DNA from 2 places in the Paenisporosarcina sp. P5_A11 genome. Region 2 is predicted to be linked to the other one. Evidence: predicted binding sites of a transcription regulator. Region 2 holds the regulator's gene; the other holds the start of a gene.
The links. Region 2 encodes Rex, which represses fermentation and respiration genes when NADH is low (regulators of the CRP and FNR family bind a similar motif). Its sites were predicted from a motif close to TTGTGAAATATTTCACAA; they were not measured.

Region 1 (3,429 bases), on a different contig from region 2:
GGAAAGTGATGCTGGGATAAATAAACCTGATATCCCGTACATGAACGTATAACCTTTGTGTCCATATGAACCATACATAGCAAACGCATAATACGAACCGCGTATTGCTAGTAAGACAATCGCTATACTTGCTGGTACCAATAGTGTCGTTCCATAATAGAAGGCAGTTTTCGGGAAGAATCCGATAACACCAACGAAGAAGAACACTAGAAACACATTAGTTACTTCCCACACAGGTGATAAATAGCGTTCTATAATATTTGTTAAAATATGTTCACGTCTTGTTAATGTGTTGTACGCATTGAAAAATCCTGCACCAAAGTCAATCRATGCCACGATAACATAACCGAATAAAAACATCCATAAGACGGAAATTCCGATAATTTCGAGTGTCAGTGTCATGTAATGTCACCGTCCTGTTCTTTACGTCGATCTTCAATTTCTTGTTCAACTGGATTCTTTTTAAACATACGTCTAAGTACGACAATACTGCCGATTCCAAGGATTAAATAAAGACCTGCGAATAATGCGAGCATAAGATCTACTTGACCACTTGTGGTTGCAGCATCTTCAGTACGCATAATGCCTCTCAACACCCAAGGTTGGCGACCTACTTCTGCGAACCACCAACCTGCTTCGATTGCGAGCAAAGCAAGAGGACCACCTGCAACAAGTATCCAGCGGAACCATTTGGTCTGAACGAACGACCATCTTCTCCAAGTTGCCAAGGCATATAACGCCGATAATCCTGTCAGCGATACCCCAATTGTTACCATTAAGTCAAATAAGTAGTGAATATAAAGTGGTGGTACTTCATCTTCAGGGAATTGATCAAGACCCTGAACTTCGGCAAATGGATTACCATGTGCCAACACACTGAGTGCATATGGAATTTTAATTGCATACTTCACTTCACCATCGTCTAAAACACCATACATAACCAGTGATGCATTTTCTTCTGTTTCAAAATGCCATTCAGCGGCAGCTAATTTTTCAGGTTGGTATTCTGCTAAATATTTTCCGGAAAAGTCCCCGATAATAGCAGTTGCTATAGAGAAAATCAGCCCTAGTTTTAACGTTAAGAATAATGCTTTTTTGTGATAGATATGATTTGAACCTTTTAACAATCGGTAAGCAGCAATTGATGCTAATACGAATGCTGACGTCATGTATGCGGTTGCTACAACATGAGCAACCTTAGTAGGCATTGCTGGGTTAAACATTGCTAGTAGTGGGTTAATGTTGATTAATTCCCCATTTACTAAATCAAATCCTTGTGGCGCGTTCATAAACGAATTTACGATTGTAATGAATACGGCTGAGAAAGATGCCCCGATCGCAACGGGTATAAGGATTAATAAATGCTTTTTCTGATTTTCAAAACGATCCCAAGTGTATAAATAAATTCCTAAGAAAATAGCTTCAAAGAAAAAAGCAAACGTTTCCATAAAGAGTGGTAAAGCAATAACATTACCCGCTAGTTCCATAAAGTTCGGCCACAATAAAGATAGTTGGAGTCCGATGGCTGTCCCTGTTACGACTCCGACGGCAACTGTGATTACAAAACCACGAGCCCAGCGTCTTGCAAGTAATATATAATGTTCATCATTTTTCTTAATTCCGACCCACTGAGCAATCATGATCATGAGCGGAACACCTACACCAATCGTGGCATAAAGAATATGAAACGATAGTGTCAATTCTGTTAAAATGCGACTAAAGAATACAGCTTCTTCATTTCCCATCTGATTACCCTCCTATTAACTACCGAAAATCCGACCTAGTATTGACAACATCATAATGGCTGCAACTATAAATACAACCCACATCAATTTTCTCTCATGATTTTTATACATGTAGTCACCACCCTTACTTCCTATCATACCCCATTTGAACTTCTTTAAAATAACTGGATGTATCCATTTTGTCACGCACTTGTGAAGGAAATGTGAAAACCATCACAAATTAATATTGCGAAAGTTTGGATTATTTTGTATTCTAATTAATCATACTTAAATGATAGAGGTGCATAAATTGAAAATAAAGCGGAAAGTCCTTGCCTATATTACAAAAGGACAAGAACCTAATTTAGAATTGCTTGTTTTTGAACACAAAGACTTTCCTGAAGCTGGCTTGCAAGTTCCTGCTGGCACCATCGAAGAAGATGAACTATTAATTGATGCTCTTTACCGAGAAATTAATGAAGAAACTGGTCTCGTTCGAGATGCTCTGTATTTTATGGGCAAAATTCATAAATATAACTACTATCCACAAGGAAAAGATATGGTCCATGAGCGTAATTTCTTCCACTTGAATTACGCTGGTGAACAAGTGAACTGGGAACACAATGTCGTAAGTAATGGTCTAGATAACGGTTTGACATTCAAATTTCGCTTCGAACCAATAAAGACGTTACCTGAACTTTCAGGTGAACAAGGTGAAGCATTGAAAATGATGTAGATTCAAGGAGGAAGTAAATTGAATATCAGACCTATTGAAGTAAGGGATGCAGAACAATATTTAGCACTTAGCAAAAAACTAGATGAGTCGAACTTTATGTTACATGAACCCGGTGAGAGAAAAACAACTCTTGAACAGCAGACAAAATCGATAGAAACAATTTTATCTAAAAAGAATAACATCATCTTTGTTGCAGAAGTTGAAGGCAATTTGGTGGGATTCATTGCAGCAATCGGCAACCAATTCCAACGTAACAAGCACTGTGCTTATTTAGTGATAGGCGTACTTGATATGTACCAAGGACAAGGAATCGCAACGAAATTATTCAATCGCGTATTTGATTGGGCGAAAGAAGTCAAACTGTCCAGACTTGAACTTACGGTTATTAAAGATAATAACAAAGCATTTAATCTCTACAAAAAAATGGGATTCACCTTGGAAGGTGAGAAAGTAAATTCATTAATCATCGATGGCAACCCAACGAGTGAGTATTATTTATATAAGTTGTTGTGACGAGAAAAGAGCGCTTCCCAGATTTCCAGGAAACGCTCTTTATTATTAAAAATTAACATTCATTTTTCATGAATGATTAACACCTTTAATTACACACTACTGTACAGAGTGCTTTACATTTTCGTTATTTGTTTGTTGTATTCCCGCCAATTTGTTGTTGAGCCATCTGAACTAAGCGTTTTGTAATTTCTCCACCAACTGAACCGTTTGCACGAGAAGTAGCATCTGCTCCTAGGGAAACACCAAACTCTTGCGCGATTTCATATTTCATTTGGTCTAAAGCTTGTTTTGCTCCAGGAACTTCAAGTTTGTTACGACTTCCAGAATTATTGTTAGCCATATCTGTCACCTCCTTGCAATGTAGAATGCTCCGTTTCGAACATTTCATTCGTGATTACAAGTTGTTAATTTATAGCTAAATTTCCTTGTGGAGGGTTGGGTGTTTTTTCTATGAGC
Region 2 (3,429 bases):
TTATATGATTTTCTCCCGATGAAATAATTATCGGGAGTTTTTTTGTTGGTTTCAGATTTATTCCCACTGGAATTCATTTATTCCTTTTCGTGGTTTGGTTATACCCATCCGGGGATGCTTTATTCCCGCTCGCAACAGTGCAGTTACTTCCAATATCAATAGGTACAAAAAAAGCCTTCTACCGATTATTCCGGTGGAAGGCTTTCGTTTTGACTCTTCGCTTCTTCTATTTGTTGAAGAGCTCCTGCTTTTAAATATTTGCGGTATCCTATTTTGGCTACGATGATACTGAATTCGAAAAGCAAGATAAGCGGAATCGTAACTAGCACATGTGACATGATATCTGGTGGTGTTAAGATATCGGCTACCACTACTAACACAAGGTAAATATATTTACGATACTTTGTTAATAACATTGGTGTTATGATTCCTAATCGTGTTAGGAAAAGTAATACCACAGGCATTTGAAAAACAAAACCAAATGGAATGGTTAATTGGAAAAGAAAACTAAAGTATTCATTTATTCCAATCGTTTGCTCAATGTTCAAATCAGTCGCTAAGTCCGCCATAAAATGTATGACGAATGGGAATACGACATAATAGGAAAATGCAACTCCAGCAATAAATAGAAAAAAGATGAACGGGATGTAACTGAGTGTTGCTGTTCTCTCTTTCTTGTAAAGTCCTGGAGAGATAAAAGCCCATACTTGGTAGAGTATTAGTGGAGATGTCATAACGATTGCTAGAACCATCATCACGGAAATTAATATCTTAAATGGATCGGTTATTTTAAACGCATTTAATGTTAAATCCCGTGCTTCTTCACTCACTTGCAAAAAGTCAATCAGTGGTCCGGCTAAGAAAAAACTGATTACCACTGCTACAACAAAGAAAACGACGATTATCATCAGCCGTTTTCTTAATTCAATAATATGATCAACTGTAGTCATGTCTCTTTCTTCCATCAGAAAAACACCCTAACGTACTTACTTAACTTCATCGTCTAGCTTTTTTGTCTTTTTTTTCTCGTCATCTTCATCTTCATCGATTAGACCACGAGTTGCATTTTTGAATTCGCGAAGCGAACTGCCGAATGCTCGTCCTAATTCAGGGAGCTTTTTCGGACCGAATACAAGCAAAGCTACTACCACAATCAATAATATACTTAATGGACCTGTTGGCATGTAGGCACCTCCTCTTGTCTATTCTTATTTTAACTTACTTACGCTACGTTTGCTATTTGTTACTATGAACGATGTGTGAACTTTCTTCATCTTGTTTTATGAAGTAAATCAGTGTTTGTAATTCAACAGACAAATCAATTGTATGGACACGAATTGAATCAGGTACCGTTAATCGCACTGTTGTAAAATTGAGAATACCCTTAACCGCCGTTTTTGTTAGGCGGTCTGTCACTTCTTGAGCAGCTCGTGAAGGTACTGTTAAAATCACCAGCTCAATACCATATTCTTTAATTTTTCCTTCTAACTTACTAGGTTCAAAAACCGGGATGTCACTCATCAACATTCCGTCTTCAGTAGCACTCGTATCAAATGCTACTACAATACGTGTGTTGTGATTTTTGTGAAAATTGTATTTTAAAAAAGCTGTCCCTAAGCTACCTACACCGATTAATGCGACATTAGTTGCTTCATCTTGATCGAGTGTTTGACGAAAAAACGAAAGCAAGTGTTGTACATCATAGCCATAGCCTTTTTTACCTAATGCTCCAAAATTCGAAAAATCACGGCGAATCGTAGCTGAATCAATTTTCATGGCTTCACTTAGTTCCTGTGAAGAGATACGTTTCTTACCCGCATTCGAAAAATTTTGGATAAATCGGTAATAGAGAGGTAATCTTTTGGTTGTAGCTTGTGGAATTTTAAGCGGTTCTTGTTTCATTTTGTTCCTCCTGCATTCAAGCGAAATCGCTTTCATCTTACATGAGTACATAAAAGAAGTAAAGTTCTGCCGTTGCGCCAGCTACACGCTTCCATTAAACTAAGTGAGAACTGAGGTGGAATTAATGATTGTCTTACAAGTGAATCAATTACATAAAACATTTGTCGTCGATGAAATATTAAGCGGCGTCAAACTTGAAATAAACCATAGAGACCGTGTAGCTTTAGTCGGTCGGAACGGTGCTGGGAAATCGACTCTCCTTAAAATAATTGCTGGTGAAATGTCGTATGACTCTGGAGAAATCATCATTCCAAAAGGTACAAAAGTTGGCTATATGGAGCAACATGCAGGCATCGATTCCGACTTATCGATTTGGGATGAAATGATGACCATTTTTGCTCATCATCTATCGGCTGAAAAAGAATTACGTTCACTGGAAAAGCAAATGGCTGACCCTACCGTATATGAAGATGCCGAGGCTTATGGGCGTATCTTGTCAGACTACGATACCAAGCAAGTTGCGTTTAAAGATTCCGGTGGCTACCAATATGAATCAGATACACGTTCAGTCTTACATGGGATGCAATTCTTCCCAGAAGAATACGATAAGCCCATTCAATCTTTATCAGGCGGTCAAAAAACGCGTTTGGCATTGGCCAAATTATTATTAACAAAACCGGATTTACTCATTCTGGATGAACCGACCAACCACTTAGACATCGACACACTAAGCTGGTTAGAGCGTTATCTTCAAGGTTATCCTGGTGCGATCTTAATCGTTTCTCACGACCGGTATTTCTTAGATCAAGTAGTGAATTTTGTTTATGAGGTGTCTCGTCATAAAGTAAAACGTTTTGTCGGAAATTATAGTTCTTACTTGGATGAAAAGGCAAAAACATATGAACGCGACTTGAAGACATTTGACAAGCAACAAGAAGAAAAAGCAAAACTTGAAGACTTTGTTCAACGCAACTTAGCTCGTGCTTCTACTACTAAAATGGCTCAGTCTCGTCGTAAAGTGTTGGAGAAAACCGATTGGATGGATTCCCCAAATGGGGATGAAAAATCAGCGAACTTTGGTTTCTCGATTGAACGTCAAAGTGGCAATGACGTACTAAAATTAGAACAAGTTACGGTAGGATACTCCGAAAAGCCTGTTTCTCAAGATGTTGATCTTCGAGTCTTTCGAGAAGATCGAATCGCTTTAGTTGGTCCAAATGGTGTTGGAAAATCCACTTTACTAAAAACCGTAGTAAAAGATATTCCTCCAATTGCCGGATCGATTCATTACGGGACAAATGTTCAATTCGGTTACTACGATCAAGAACAAGCAAAACTCACAGGCAACCGATCTGTCCTGAAAGAATTATGGGATGAATGGCCATTAATGAATGAAAAAGATGTACGGAATGTGCTTGGCCGTTTCTTATTCAGTGGTGATGATGTAACCAAATCGATTTCTTCCTTATCAGGTGGTGAAAAAGCTAGGGTCGCATTAGCCAAACTCATGATGTTAAAAGCTAACAC

Region 1: a site for Rex is predicted at 1,947-1,964, ahead of AC1DOS_RS02710 (cytochrome ubiquinol oxidase subunit I). Genes of this name have one in related genera too.

What each region holds. Positions count from the first base shown of each region.
Region 1 covers NZ_JBFUKT010000005.1:20,989-24,417, forward strand. Annotated here, with positions in the region: gene AC1DOS_RS02705 (cytochrome d ubiquinol oxidase subunit II) at 1-396, opposite strand, end outside; gene AC1DOS_RS02710 (cytochrome ubiquinol oxidase subunit I) at 399-1,745, opposite strand; gene AC1DOS_RS02715 (NUDIX hydrolase) at 2,026-2,460, shown strand; gene AC1DOS_RS02720 (N-acetyltransferase family protein) at 2,479-2,973, shown strand; gene AC1DOS_RS02725 (alpha/beta-type small acid-soluble spore protein) at 3,098-3,313, opposite strand.
Region 2 covers NZ_JBFUKT010000125.1:81-3,509, forward strand. Annotated here, with positions in the region: gene tatC (twin-arginine translocase subunit TatC) at 186-965, opposite strand; gene tatA (twin-arginine translocase TatA/TatE family subunit) at 987-1,184, opposite strand; gene AC1DOS_RS14495 (redox-sensing transcriptional repressor Rex) at 1,237-1,902, opposite strand; gene AC1DOS_RS14500 (ABC-F family ATP-binding cassette domain-containing protein) at 2,027-3,429, shown strand, end outside.